Regions from separate parts of the Dactylosporangium darangshiense genome, predicted to be linked through region 1. Evidence: riboswitches for the same ligand, from Rfam matches in the RefSeq annotation. Region 1 holds a riboswitch; each other region holds the start of a gene.
The links. Region 1 has a riboswitch for cyclic di-AMP ahead of ABD901_RS42370 (C40 family peptidase). Riboswitches for the same ligand answer to the same signal wherever they lie in the genome.
Positions count from the first base shown of each region.

Region 2: another riboswitch for cyclic di-AMP. It lies ahead of ABD901_RS25895 (hypothetical protein); the one in region 1 lies ahead of ABD901_RS42370 (C40 family peptidase).
Region 3: another riboswitch for cyclic di-AMP. It lies ahead of ABD901_RS03445 (coiled-coil domain-containing protein); the one in region 1 lies ahead of ABD901_RS42370 (C40 family peptidase).
Region 4: another riboswitch for cyclic di-AMP. It lies ahead of ABD901_RS51285 (hypothetical protein); the one in region 1 lies ahead of ABD901_RS42370 (C40 family peptidase).

Region 1 is NZ_BAABAT010000036.1:69,599-73,168, forward strand. It holds gene ABD901_RS42360 (BlaI/MecI/CopY family transcriptional regulator) at 20-391, shown strand; gene ABD901_RS42365 (M56 family metallopeptidase) at 388-1,347, shown strand; cyclic di-AMP (ydaO/yuaA leader) riboswitch at 1,549-1,681, shown strand; gene ABD901_RS42370 (C40 family peptidase) at 1,694-2,692, shown strand; gene ABD901_RS42375 (adenosylmethionine--8-amino-7-oxononanoate transaminase) at 2,701-3,570, opposite strand, start outside.
Region 2 is NZ_BAABAT010000014.1:185,598-189,167, reverse strand. It holds gene ABD901_RS25905 (DUF2264 domain-containing protein) at 1-491, shown strand, start outside; gene ABD901_RS25900 (sugar phosphate isomerase/epimerase family protein) at 472-1,260, opposite strand; cyclic di-AMP (ydaO/yuaA leader) riboswitch at 1,423-1,566, shown strand; gene ABD901_RS25895 (hypothetical protein) at 1,821-2,615, shown strand; gene ABD901_RS25890 (MIP/aquaporin family protein) at 2,680-3,372, opposite strand; gene ABD901_RS25885 (MMPL family transporter) at 3,438-3,570, opposite strand, start outside.
Region 3 is NZ_BAABAT010000001.1:766,024-769,593, reverse strand. It holds gene ABD901_RS03455 (SAM-dependent methyltransferase) at 1-326, shown strand, start outside; partial or broken gene ABD901_RS03450 (chitinase) at 323-907, opposite strand; cyclic di-AMP (ydaO/yuaA leader) riboswitch at 1,155-1,301, shown strand; gene ABD901_RS03445 (coiled-coil domain-containing protein) at 1,311-2,333, shown strand; gene ABD901_RS03440 (hypothetical protein) at 2,405-2,833, opposite strand; gene ABD901_RS03435 (MarR family winged helix-turn-helix transcriptional regulator) at 2,830-3,255, opposite strand; gene ABD901_RS03430 (App1 family protein phosphatidate phosphatase) at 3,297-3,570, opposite strand, start outside.
Region 4 is NZ_BAABAT010000058.1:6,330-9,899, reverse strand. It holds gene ABD901_RS51290 (polyprenyl synthetase family protein) at 230-1,336, shown strand; gene ABD901_RS51285 (hypothetical protein) at 1,353-2,075, opposite strand; cyclic di-AMP (ydaO/yuaA leader) riboswitch at 2,339-2,477, opposite strand; gene ABD901_RS51280 (diguanylate cyclase domain-containing protein) at 2,574-3,570, opposite strand, start outside.

The DNA of each region.
Region 1 (3,570 bases):
CTGGTCCGGGAGGGTGCGGGTGCAGGGGTTCGGGGAGCTGGAAGCGGCGGTGATGCGGCAGCTGTGGGCGGCGGGCGAGCCCGTCACGGTGCGGCAGGTGCACACCGCGCTCACACGGGAGCGCGACCTGGCGTACACCACGGTCCTCACGGTGATGGACAAGCTGCACCGCAAGGGCTGGCTGCGCCGGGAGCCCCGGGGCCGGGCGCACGTCTATCACGCGGTGACCACCCGCGAGGAGCACGGCGCCGGGCTCATGCGCGAAGCGCTGACCGACAGCGGCGACCGGGAGCAGACCCTGCTGCACTTCCTCGGCCAGATGACCCTGGATGAGGCCGCGGCGCTGCGGTCGGCGCTGAACACCTACGAGCGGAAGATCACCGGGTCGTGAGCACGATCCTGCTCGCCGCCTACGCCGCGGCGCTGGTGCTGGCGGGCGGGCCGAGGCTGGCCCGCGCCCGATGGGTGGCGCGGGCACCCGGGCTGGGCCTGTACGCGTGGCAGATGTGGTGCGCCGCGGTCGTGACCGGTGCGCTGCTGACTGGGATCACCGCGACGCTGCACTGGGACCACACCCACGACCTGGTGTGCCGGGCCTGGCGGGTGTGCCTGGACGCGCTGCTCGGCGCGCACGGCACCGCCGCGCAGGCCCTCGCCGTCGGCGGCGCCGGCCTGCTGGGCGTCCTGGCGGTCCGATTCGCGCTGGCCGGGTGGCGGCTGGCGCGGGCCGAGCGGCGGCAGCGGCGCCGGCTGCGCGGGCTGCTGTCGCTGACCGGCCGGGCGATGCCGGAGCTCGGCGCGACGGTCGTGCCCGCCGCGGAGCCCGCCGCATACCTGCTGCCCGGCGGCGGCGTCCGCGACGTCGTGTTCACCTCGGCGGCCGTGGACCACCTCACCGGCGAGGAACTGCACGCGGTCGCCGCACACGAGCGGGCACACGCCACCGGCCGGCACTACCGCCTCGTCCGCACGGCCCGGCTGCTGGACCGGGCGTTCCCGTGGGCGCCCTGCTTCGCCACCGCCGTGCGGCAGGTGCACCGGCTCGCCGAGCTGCGCGCCGACGACGTCGCCGTGCGCTCCAACCCGCCGATCGTGCTGGCCCGCGCCCTCGTCGCGCTCGCCGAGGCAAACGCCCGGCACACCGGCACCAGGGCGGGCGGGCCGGACGACGCGAGCGCGCTGCTCGGCGCCGACGGCGGGGACGCCACCGAACGGCTGCACCGGCTGCTGCACCGGCCCCGGCCGCTGCCCGCCGCGCTGACCCGCGCCGCCGCCGGCCTGTTCACCCTCCTGCCCCTGATGCCCGTCGCCATCGCGGCACTCCAACGCTCGCCGCTGGCGCCCTAGGCCGCCGCCGACAACGACTATGATCACCGGATTTCGCACCCGATCGCACCGACAAATGGCCGTCTAGCAGCACTTCTGTGCATTCCGGTCACTCGACAATCTCCTACGGTGCGTAGGAGATGGGTTGTGCCGAATGGGAGCGATGCGTAAGGTCAGCTCCGGCCGGGCTTCCGGAGCGCTGATCACCCTGGTCGGCGCCGGCGTCCGGCGCCGCCGAGTCGATGTCGAGCCGGGGACCCAACCGCAGCATCCGGGGTGTATCCGCGTTCCGCGGTAGGGCGACCTTCCCGCCCGAACCCGTCAGCTAACCCGGTAGGCGGTCGAGGGAAGAAGGAGCCTGCCGCACGTGCCGCCACGCCGCCCGCGCCGCGTCCTGACCACCAGCCTCCCCGCGCGCGCCATCGTCGCCGCGCTCACCGCGGTCGCGGTGCTGCTCGCCGGCACCGGGGCGGCCCAGGCCGCTCCGACCCCGGCGGAGCTGGAGGCCCAGATCGACCAGATGTGGAACCAGCTCGAGCCGACGATCGAGCAGTACAACCAGGTCCACACCCAGCTCAAGGACAACCAGGCCAAGGCCGCGGCCCTGCAGCAGCAACTGCAGCCGCTGGAGGCGCAGGTCGACGCCGCCATGGGCAAGATCAGCGACATCGCGGTCCGGCAGTACAAGACCGGCCGGGTCACCGCCATGCAGGTGGTCCTCGGCGGCGACGACCCGACCGACATGCTCGACCAGCTCGTGGTCATCAACGCGATCGCACGCAACGAACGCGCCCAGATCCAGAGCGTGGCCGCCGCCCGGGACAAGCTCGCCGGCGACAAGCAGACCCTGGACGCGCTCATCGCCCAGCAGGCGACCCAGGACGCCGACCTGGCGGCGAAGAAGACCCAGATCGAGGGCAAGCTCGCCGAGCTGCAGAAGCTGCGCCAGCAGGCGTACGGCAGCAGCGGCGCCACCGGCACCCTCAAACCCGTCGCCTGCCCGGTCGAGTACCTCGGCGGCCCCGGCGGCACCGCCGCGAAGAAGGCGTGCGAGCTCATCGGCAAGCCCTACATCTGGGGCGCCGCCGGCCCCAAGGGCTACGACTGCTCGGGGCTGACCATGGCCGCCTGGGCCGCCGCCGGGGTGACGCTGCGGCACTACACCAAGTGGCAGTGGGAGGACGCCAAACCGGTCGCCAAGGCCGACCTGCGCCCCGGCGACCTGGTGTTCTTCTACAGCGACCTGCACCACATGGGCATGTACGTCGGCGGCGGCTGGATGGTCCACGCCCCCACCACCGGCGACTATGTCCGCATGGCCAAGCTCGACGGCCGGCCGATCACCGGCTACCGCCGCCCCGGCTGACCCACGCCCTAGGCGACCTCGGCGGCGGCGAGCACCGCCGCGCAGATGCGCTCCAGGTCGTCGTCGGCGGTGATGTAGGGCGGCATCGTGTACACGAGGTCGCGGAAGGGCCGCAGCCAGACGCCGTGCTCGACGGCCGCCTTCGTGGCGGCGGCCATGTCGACGTCGTGGTCGAGCTGGACGACGCCGATGGCGCCGAGGACCCGCACGTCCAGCACGCCGGCGCGGCCGCGGGCCGGCGCCAGGCCGTGGATCAGGCCGGCCTCGATGCCGGTCACGGTGCCCGCCCAGTCGCCCGAGAGCAGCAGCTCGATCGAGGCGTTCGCGACCGCGGCCGCGAGCGGGTTGCCCATGAACGTCGGGCCGTGCGCCAGCACCGGGGTCTCGCCGCGGCTGATGCCCTGCGCCACCCGCGGGACGCACAGGGTGGCGCCCATGGAGAGGTACCCACCGGTGAGCGCCTTGCCGATGCACATCACGTCGGGCGTGACGCCCGCGTGATCGGCCGCGAACAGCGCGCCGGTGCGCCCGAAGCCGGTCGCGATCTCGTCGAAGACGAGCAGGACGTCGTGCTCGTCGGCGAGCTCGCGCAGGGCGTTGAGGTAGCGCGGGCTGTGGAAGCGCATGCCGCCGGCGCCCTGCACGACGGGCTCGACGATGATCCCGGCGACCTCGTCGCGGTGGCGGCGCAGCGTCTCGTCCAGCTCGGCGACGTACGCGGGGTCGTACTCGACCGGGGGCATGGGCACGAACAGCTGCTCGGGCAGCACGCCGCGCCAGAGGCTGTGCATCCCGCCGTCGGGGTCGGTCACCGACATGGGGTGGAAGGTGTCGCCGTGGTAGCCGCCGCGCCAGGTCAGCATCCGGCGCTTCGCGGG
Region 2 (3,570 bases), on a different contig from region 1:
GCTGGCGGGCCCGCGAGGAGGTGGACGACTCGCGCGTCGACGGCGGCGTCGTCCGGGCGCGGTGGTCGCCGTGGCCGGACGTGACCGTGGAGACGTCCCTCGCGCCGTTCCGCGACGGCTGGCACGTCCGGCTGCACCGGCTCGTCACCGCCCGCGCGCTGGCCGGCGCGGAGGGCGCGTTCAGCCTGCCGTGGTCGGCGGCGGCGCTGCCCGCCACGCACGGCCCGGTCGGCTGCGGCGCGCAGAGCGGCGGGCTGAGCACCGTCATCGTCGACCTCGACCCCGACCGCGTGCGGGCCGGCGAGCTCGTCGTGCCCTTCGCCGGCACCAACGTGCTCCACCCGCGCACGGTCCTGCCCATGCTGCGCGCCGACTACCCGCCCGGCGAGCACCGCATCGCTACCGCGGTGTACCTCGGTGACGAGCCGCCGCGCATCGACGACGAAATCCTGACCGCGCTGCGCGCCGCCGTCAGTCGTCCAGGGACCTGACCCAGTCGTTGCCCGCGGCCAGCGCGTCGGCCAGCGGCGGGATGCCGGGGTGCCACTTGCGCTCCCACTCGAGGCTGTACCAGCCGTCGTAGCCGCCGCCCTCGACCGCGCGCAGGATCTCGCGCAGCGGCACGGCGCCGGCGCCCAGGAGCACCGGCGTCTTGTCGACGGCGTCCGCGTTGTCCTTCACCTGGACATGCGCGAGCCACGGGGCCAGCGCCCGCTGGGTGTCGGCGACCGCCTCGCCCGCGGCCCAGGGGTGCCGGGCGTCCCAGATCGCCCGGACCCGCGGGTCGTCGACCTGTGACAGCACCCGGCGCACGTCCTCGCCGCGCGGGTGCGAGTCGTGCGTCTCCAGCCAGATCTCGACGCCGCCGGGCAGCTGCGCCGCGGCGGAGCGCAGGCGCCCGATCGCGCGGGCGTCGCCGTGCTCGTCATCGCCGCCGGGGAAGACGCGGACCGCGCGGGCGCCGAGATCGGCGGCGAGGGCGGCCTCGGCGAGCAGGTCGGCGACGCATCGTTCATCATCGATCTTGCCGCTGGCCACCTTGACGTAGGAGGCGACACAGAGGACTTCCGCGCCCTCCAGGGTCTCCGCGGCCGCCCGACGCCCGGCCGCGGACAGGCCGACGTGGACGGGCTCGTCGGGGGCCGAGCGCAGTTCGATGCCGCGCCAACCGGTGTGCAGCGCCAGCTCCGCGACCTCCGGCAGCGGCAGGCCGGGGCAGCCGAGGGTCGAGAACGCCAGCCGGCCGGAGATCCATGGCATCGACCGAGCATAGATCGCGCCGCTCACGTTCGCGGCAAGGGGCAGAACGCCGGGCCGCCACGCGCACCCTGTCAGTTCCGCGCAGGGGCTTCACCTGCGGTTATGCAGCCGTTATGGTCATGACGTTCGCTGCGCCCAACCGTCGCCGATCAAGGTGACGGCGCGGCGGACCCGCTGAGTCGTGCTCGCACGAGCCGGGGAACCAAGCACAACTGGGGTGAATCCGAGCGGCCACGCGCCGCGAGGTAGGGCGATCCTCCCGTCCGAATCCGTCAGCTAACCCGGTAGGCGGCATCGGAAGGAGCACGCGTGCAGACCCTCGCACGGCGCCATACCTCGACCCGCGGCCCCGGACACCGACCGGCACGGCAAGGCCACCGCCCAGTCCGGTAACCCCTCCGCGCAACACCGGTCGCACCGGCACACCCTGGCACCATGCCCATAACCGTCCCCTGTGGACGGTCGTTGGCCCGTGCCCTCCTGCCGAGTTCTCAGCAAGCAAGTCGAGGTTTTCGTGAAGCACCGCCAGCAACACCGTCCGCCGGTCGTGAGGTCGCCTCATGCCGCCCGATGAGACCATGGCGCGGCGACTCGCCCGTCACCGGCAACGCTACCGCCGCGGCCGCCATTCGGCGGCCCGCCCGAGGACCGGCCTGTACACGGCCGCGGTCGTCATCGCATTCCTGGCGACCGGTTCGCTGTTCGTATCCGCGTCGCCGGGCAGCCGGCCGGACACCGTGGCGCAGGTCGACACCATGCAGCAGGGCGGCACCGGGCGGGCGGCGGACGCCGAGAACCGCGCGTCCCGCGGCGGCGCGCGCACGGGCGACCAGCCCAGCCGGCAGTCGGCGGCTTCGGCCAGCGCGCAACCGGCGCAGAGCCCGGCCACGTCCGCGCCGGCAGCGGCTTCGCCGTCGCCGACCGTCCACGATCCCGTCGGCGGGCTGACCCGGGCCGAGATGAACAACGCCATCACGATCATCCAGGTCGGGCAGCAACAGAACCTGCCGCAGCGCGCGTTCGTGGTGGCGATCGCCACCGCGTTGCAGGAGAGCCACCTGCACAACCTCGCGAACTCCAACGTTCCGGCGTCGCTCAACCTGCCCAACGAGGGCGTCGGGAGCGATCACGACTCGGTCGGCCTGTTCCAGCAGCGGCCGAACTGGGGAACCGTCGAACAGCTGATGAACCCGGCCGGGGCCGCGAGCCGCTTCTACGCGGCGCTGGTGCAGGTCTCCGGCTGGCAGCAGATGGCGATCACCGTGGCGGCGCAGACGGTGCAGGTGTCGGCGTACCCGGACGCCTACGCCAAGTGGCAGAGCCTCGCCGAGCAGGTCGTGAACGCCGTCGCGTAGGACGTGCACGCCGGCCGCGGCGCCCTGCCGGGCGCCGCGGCGCGGTGTCTCGGGTGCACAGGCGCTACCGGTGAGCCGCCTCCTCGTGCTCCTCGTGCTCCTCATCGACCCGCCGGGCCCGCACCTCGTCCGGGTTGAGGGCGAGGAACGCGTAGCCCGCCACGACACCGGCGAGCACCTGGACGATGAGGTACATCAGGGCCGTCGACCACGCGAGCAGCCCGAGCGCCGCGATACCGGCCGTCACCGCCGGGTTGAAGGCGGCCCCGGAGAGCGGACCGACGGCGATGGCGCCGGCGGCGACCGTGAAGCCGATGGCCAGACCGTAGAACGAGTTGTTCGGGTTGCTACTGCTCGTCGCGACGTTGAGCATCACGTAGACCAGCGCGAAGGTGAACAGCGCCTCGACGAGCAGCGCCGCGAGCAGGGTGCGGCCGGAGAGGTTCAGCGTCCCGACCGCTCGGGGGTTCACCGCCCAGTAGGCCAGGCGCGCGCCGAGCAGCCCCGCGACCAACTGGACGACCCAGTAGGCGACGGCGTCGGCCACGTCGACACGGCGCCGGACCAGCGCACCCATGGTGACGGCGGGGTTGTAGTGCCCACCGGAGACGTGTCCCCCGGCATACACCATGACCATGAGCATGGCGCCGATGGCCAGCGGAGCCAGCGGGCTCCCGATGAGCAGGCTCATGCCGACCGTGAACACCAGGAAGAATGTCCCGATCAGTTCGGTGACGTAGGCAGCGTACCTGTGCATGGCTCCTCCTCGTCAGCAGCCGGTCGCCGGACCACAACGAGGTTTCATGCCCGGCATCGCCGGAACTAGTCAGCATGAGGCGGCCGGCTCCGGTTCGCTCCCAGTGGTTGATCTCGTGGGTCATCCACGCCGAGGTGGCCGTCCGGAACCCGGCCGATCGGCACGCCACCGCCCGGCAGTTCCAACAGCAGCGACGGC
Region 3 (3,570 bases), on a different contig from region 1:
CCATCCTGCACTTCCTCGACGAGGACGACGACCCTTACGGCCTGGTCGAGCGGCTCATGGCGGCCCTGCCCAGCGGCAGCTACCTGGTCCTGTCGCACATCACCGCGGACTTCGAGCCCGAGGAGTGGGCCCGCTTCACCGCGATCATGCGCAAGCAGGGCATCACCACCCGGCTGCGCAACCGCGAGGAGGTCGCCGGCTTCTTCGACGGCCTCGAGCTCGTGGAGCCCGGCGTGGTGCCGATCCTGCGGTGGCGGCCGGACGCCGGTGAGTCGCTCACCGACGCCCAGGCCGCCCTCTACGGCGGGGTTGCCAGGAAGGCCTAGCAGGACAGGGCGCCGCTACCCACGCCCACGCCGAGAATCCCCACGAAGCGCTGGTACGCCGAGACCCGGCTCTGCACCTGGGCCGGGTTGCGGCCGTTGCACTCCAGGCTGCCGTTGATGCTGCGGATGGTCTCGCCGAATCCGGCCCCGTTGACCATGGCGTTGTGCGGGGTCATGGTGCCCGGGCCGCTCTGCGTGTTCCAGTACCACAGCGCCGTCTTCCAGGCCACGGCCGCGTCGGTCTGCACCAGGTTGGGGTTGTGCAGCAGGTCGATGCCGAGCGCGTCGCCGGCCGCCTTGTAGTTGAAGTTCCAGCTCAGCTGGATCGGCCCGCGGCCGTAGTACGCCGCCTGGCCGGCCGGGCAGCCGTAGGACTGGCTCGCGTCGCAGTAGTGGGGGTAGTTGGCGGTGTTCTGCTCGACGATGTACACCAGCCCGCCGGTCTCGTGGTTGACGTTGGCCAGGAACGCCGCGGCCTCCTGCTTGCGCACCGCGTCGGAGCCGGTCCTGGCGAACGCGGGGTAGGCGGACAGGGCGGCCACCAGGCCCGAGTACGTATAGAACGAGTTCCGGCCCGGGAATCACCGAAGCAGTGAACATCATCGTTTTATGAATAATATTTACGGTACCGTTGAGCCTGCGCGACGGCCCCACGATCGGGAGCGACAGAGTCACTCACCGTGAGTAATCAATGTGATCTGAGACACACTCGGCCGCAGTGCGGGAGCTAGCGAGGATCTTCGCACAAACGGTGCGGTGCGCGTTTTCCGCGCCCTGGGTACAGTGACCCACGGTCACGTCCATGCGGGCACCGCCCCACGGTGCCGGGCGTGGCTGCCGCCCAATCGCCGCACCGTGGCGAACCGGGGACCCACCGTTACGTTGGGGTGAATCCACCCTTCTTCGGAAGGGTGGTAGGGGTCGTTCCGTCCCGAACCCGTCAGCTAACTCGGTCGGCGGCCGACGGAAGGAACAACGAACCAGATGTCATCGCGACATCCCCACCGGCGCGTTCTGATCACGCTGCTGGCGGCACTCGTGCTGGGTGGGCTCGCCGCCACGCCCGCTTCGGCCGAGCCCAGTGGCGACCCGGGCGACGAAGGCGCCGCCGCCAATCCGACCCTCGGCTCCGTGCTGGAGGACACCACCCGGGCCTGGACCGACGCCAAGGCGCGCTTCGACGCCTCCGTCAAGCACCAGGCCGAGCTCACGACGCAGCTGCAGTCCACCGAGGCGCAGCTCGCCTCGCTGCAGGACCAGGTGTCCTCGATCGCCGTCGCGGCGTATCGCACCGGCCCCCTCACCACGTTCGCGGCCCTGATGGACGCCGACAGCCCCGACAGCTTCGCCGAACGGGCCGGCTCCATCAACGAGCTCGCACACCACAACGACAACCTGCTGCACCAGTTCAGGGTGCTGCGCGAGGCGCAGGCCTCGCAGAAGAAGGCGCTCGACGAGGAGGTCGCGACCCAGCAACAGCAGGTCGCGACGATGGAGCAGCAGAAGAAGGAGGCGGAGAAGGCGCTCGCGCTGGCCGGCGGGCCGAGCAAGGGCTTCGTCTCCGCCAACCTGCCGGTCGCCGACCCGGTGAAGCGCAACTCCGACGGGTCGCTGCCCAAGGAGTCGTGCAACCAGGACGACCCCACCACCACCGGCTGCCTCACGCCGCGCACGCTGCACGACATGCAGACGGCACAGAAGGACGGCTTCAAGCGGTTCGTGTCCTGCTACCGCCCGAGCGGGCCGTATGAGCATCCCAAGGGGCGCGCCTGCGACTTCTCGGTGCAGAAGACGAGCGGATTCGGCGGGGTGGCCACCGGCGACGACTTCGTCTACGGCTCGACGCTGGCCGCGTACTTCGTCAAGAACGCCTACAACCTAGGCGTGATGTACGTGATCTGGTTCAAACAGATCTGGACACCGGCGGCCGGCTGGCACCATTACAGCGGCGTCGCAGGTGACCCATCCAGCGATCACACCAACCACGTGCATCTCTCCGTGCTCTGACCCTTGCGTCTGCGAGCGGCCGGTCGACAGGACTCCTGTCGACCGGCCGTTCTCGTACGCCGGTCGGGAGGTCAGCGCCGCAGTTCCGCTTGCGCGCGGGCGGTGACCTCGGCCAGGACGCGCCCGGCGACGGCGAGGTCGTCGGCCTCTATGCCGCCGTAGAGGCGCCCGGTCAGCTCGGCCGTGTCGGCGCTGATCTCGGCGTGCCGCGCCCGGCCCGCCTCGGTCAGCACCAGCCGCTCGCCGTCGAGCTCGGCCAGCCCCAGCTCGACTACCCCGGAGGCGGCCGCCTCGGCGGCGCCGGCCTCGATGCGCAGCCCGTCGGTCATGCGGGCAATGAGCCCGGCGCGCTCGACCGCGCCGCCGGACAGCGTGGCCACGTTGATCGCGACCCACTGGTGGAACGTGGTGCCGGTGCGCGCCAGGATGCGCTCGAGCAGCGCGCCGGTGGCGATCTGGGCCTGCCCGATGAGCTGGCCGTTGAGCACTGGTGTGGTCATGACGGGTCTCCTTCGAGAAGCTTCTCCAGCGTGGCGACGAACGCCTCGGTCTGCGGCGAGCCGGGACCCCCGATCGGGGCCAGCAGGCGCTCCTGCAGCCCGCGGACGATCCCGACCGCCTCCCCGGTGACCGCGCGCCCCCGTTCGGTCAGTGCCAGCCGGACCGCGCGCGTGTCGGCCGGGTCCGGCTCGCGCTCGATCAGGCCGGCCGCCTCCAGCGCGCGGGCCAGCTTGGACACGTACAACGGCTCCAGGCCCGTCCGGTCGGCCAGCCCGCGCTGGCTCGGCCGCTCCGGCCGTCCGTAGAGGTTGGCCAGCAGCGTGTATTGCGCGTGGGTGAGCTCGAGCGGCGCGAGCGCACGGTCGACCAGCACCCGCCAGCGCATGGACAGCCGCCAGACCAGGGAACCGGGCGTCGTCATGCCAGAAACAGTACATGGCTATAGTAGCCATGGCTACTAATTCAGAGGATCTCCGTGTCGCGCAGCAGGCGCCACAGGCCGGCGCCGTCGGGCGCGGACAGCCAGCGCGCTTCGTTGGGCGGGAAGCGCTTCGAGCTGCCGGCGACGCCCGGGAAGGCGCCGGCCAGCACCGCCTGGGTCGGCGAGAGGTGCCGGATGGCGACTGCGGCCACGCTGTCGGGGTGCTCGGCCGCGAACTCGGCGTAGATCTCCGGGTCGTGCTGGCCGTCGTCGCCGACGAGCAGCCAGCGGATGTCCGGGAACTCCTCCGCGAGG
Region 4 (3,570 bases), on a different contig from region 1:
CCGTCTTCGCCACGCCCGCATCCTCGATTTCGCCGTGCGGGCCCGGCCGCACCGGCATACTTGACCAGGCCCGTGACGCCGGCCGGATCGGCACCGCCCGATACCGCGACCGGCGCTCGCCGGCCACGCAACCGTTGAGGACCGGCGCGAGTGCCGGTTTGAGTGCGATGGGTGGTGCGGGTCCGGTGAGGGCGAGTGTGCGCGTGGAACTCCAGGTGCGGCGCGGCTGATGGTCATCGTGCTGCGTTCCACCGAGGACGTCCTGGGCTGGGCCGGCCGGCTCGTCGACCCGCCGCTGCGCGCGGCGATCGGGCGGCTGCCCGAGCCGTCCCGCGAGATCGCCGAGCTCCAGCTGGGCTGGCACCTCGGCGACGACACCCGGGCCGCCTCGCTGCGCAGCGCGCTCACCCTGGTGTGCGCGGCCGCGGTCGGCGGCGACCCGCACGATGCGGTGCCCGCCGCGGTCGCCGTCGAGCTCATGCACCACTGGTCGGCGATCCGCCGCGACCTGGTCGACGGGCGCGCCGGCGCCGCCTGGAGCGTGGTCGGCAGCCAGCCAGCGGCGCTGGGGGGCGAGGCGCTGCTCGCGCTCGCCTTCGACGTCGTGGCCACCGGCGACCCGACGCACACCGCGCCCGGCCGGCCTCGCCGGCGACCGCACCGCATCGGCCCGGCCGGCTCCGCGACGCACTCCCCCGCGGAACCACCCGGCCGTCCCGGCCCGGACCGCACGATGATGCGCGTGCTGGGCGACACCGTGCAGGAGCTGCTGCACGGCCAGCACGCCTCGCTCGCGCTGCGCGAGACCCGACCCGACGCCGTCGGCGAGGAGCGCACCGACCTGCTGCGCGACTGCCTGGCCATGGTCGAGCAGCGCACCGGCGCGCTGTTCGGCTGCGCCTGCGCCCTCGGCGCCGTCGCCGGCGGCGGCGACCCGGCCCAGGTCGAGCGGCTGCGCCTGTTCGGCGTGCGCCTGGGCCTGGCCGTGCAGTTCGCCGAGGACCTGCTGGGCATCTGGGCCGAGGGCGCGCGCCCGGGCCGCCCCGCGTACGCGGACCTGCGCCGCCGCCGTCGCTCCCTGCCGGTCGCGGCGGCGATCGCGGCGGGCGCGGACGAGCTGAGCCGCCTGTTCGACGGCCGCGGCCGGCTCAGCGACGCCGACGCCGAGCGCGCCGCGAAGACGATCGAGCAGTCCGGCGCCCGCGACTGGTGCCGCCGCCAGGCCGAGGAGCTGCTCTCCCAGGCCCTGCTCGCGCTGGACCTGGCCTCGCCGGAACCGGCCGCGGTCGCCGAGCTCGTCGCCCTCGCCCGCCGGGCCACCGCCGCGCCGCGTTAGCCACGGCGGTCGCGGGTCAGGCGATGGCGGCGACGACCTGGGCGGCGCGGTCGGCGTGCTTCTGGTACGCACTCGGGTACGCCGAGCGCTGCACCGCCTGCGCCGCGCCCGTGACGCTCATGCCCTGCCAGCCCTTGACGCGCACGAGCGCGTTGTAGAACAGCATCGCCGAGTGTGCCGGGTTCATCAGCTCGGCCACGGTGCCCCAGCCCTGGCTCGCGCGCTGCTGGAACAGCCCGACCGAGTCGTGGTCCTGTGAGACGCCGTCGTGCGGCAGCTTCAGCGAGGACGGGACCGCGGGGCTGGCGACGTTGTACAGGTCGCTCTCCTGCATCGCGGTGGCGACGGCGACGACGAGCGCCTTCGGCGGCAGGCCCTGCGCGCGGCCCTGGCGCACGATCGCCGCGGCGTTGTTCATCTGGGTCTGGTTGAGCCCGGCGACCGGACGCGGCGGCTGCGGCGGCGGCGGAGCGACGGGCACGGCCGGCGCGGCCGGCGTGACGCCTTCGGCGGGCGAGATCGCGGCGGTGCCGGTCGTCGGCAGCAGCATCAAGGCGTCGTAGGCGAAGGCGGGCGCGACGGCCGCGACCGGCGTATGGTCCACCGGCGAGCCGGTGGAGCCGGTGGAGCCGGTGGCCAGCAGGGCGGCCGACACGACGGCGGCGGACACGGCCCCGGTCTTCACGGCAAGGCCGGACCGGCGGTGCTGCGGACGGAACTGGCGCGGTAATGGCTTCATGTAAGCGGTTTCCTCTTTGAAAGTCAGCGCACGGCGAAGCGCACGCCCGCTATGGGCGCGCGGTGACACGGCGCACGGAAAAGGGCGCGCGGCATCGGCACGGCCCCGAAGGCTCAGCCGGGAACGGCTAGGCGGGGACGCGCGAGAACTGGGCGTCGATCAGCGTGAAAGGCGCGGCCAGGAGGCTAGGTCCTGGCGTTCACCCGGCCGAGAGGATGGCGGCGGGCGGCCGCTGACGAAATATCGAGATACAGCACGAGCGGTGCTCCTTCCGGTGCCGCCTACCGGGTTAGCTGACGGGTTCGGGCGGGAGGATTCGCCCTACCGTGACTCGGTCACGGATACACCCCAAGGACTGCTTGGGTCCCCGGCCCGCGGTATCGAGGAATGCGACACGTTCGATCGCGCGACTCGATGATGCGGCTCGACGGCGCCTGCCCGGCGGCGCCATCTTGGCGCTCGTCGACCGGAGCAGACCAGCCGACCATACTGGGCGGTTTACGGCTCGGCCAACCGCAGTAACGGGATCCCACCCGGAGCGGCCGAATGCTCACCGTGCGCTGTCACCCGGCCCGTCATCTGCCCCGTCACCCGTTGATCGCGTCGATGCCCTTTCACCTGGTACATCGCCTTGTCCGCGATCCGCAGCGCCGCGCCGGCATCGGTGACCGTGTCGTCGATCACGGCGACGCCGACGCTGACCCGCACGCACAGAACGTGACCGTCGTGCACGATCGGCGCGCGCACGGCCCGCTCGACCCGCTCGACCAGCGCGGCGCGGGCGTGGTCCCGGACGTTCTCGGTGAGCACCACGAACTCGTCGCCGCCGAGGCGGGCGACGGTGTCGCCGGGGCGGACCAGTGACGTCAGCCGCTGCGCGACGGCGACGAGGACCGCGTCGCCGGCGTCGTGCCCGAGCGTGTCGTTGACGACCTTGAAGTCGTCGAGGTCGCAGAACAGCAGCGCGCTGTCGCCCTGCCCGGCGTGTGCCCGGCGGATCGCGGCGGCCAGCGGCGCGGCCAGGGCGTCGCGGTTGGCCAGGCCCGTCAGCGCGTCGCGGGAGGCGCGGCGGACGAGGTCGGCCTCGGCGGCCTTGCGGCCGGTGATGTCGTGGACCTGCAGGATGCCGAACGCGGGCGGCCCGGCCACGATCGACAGCGTCGCGGCGACCCAGATCGTCTCGCCGTCGGCGCGCACGCAGCGCATCTCGTAGTCGCGCACCGGCGCGCCCTTGCTGGTCAGGGCCGTGGCGAAAGCGAGGCGGGCCCGGTCGAGGTCGTCGGGGTGCAGCAGGTCGCCGACGCGCAGCCGGACGAGCTCGGCGCCGTCGCGGCCGAGCAGCTCACACAGGGCGGGGTTGACGCGGGTGAGCCGGGCGCTGTCGGCGCCGTCCAGCCCGATCATGCACATGCCGCTGCCGGCGCCGTCGAAGGCGAGCCGGAACGCCTCCTCACTGGCCGCGAGGTGCCGCCGCTCGCGCTGCAGGGCCTCGACC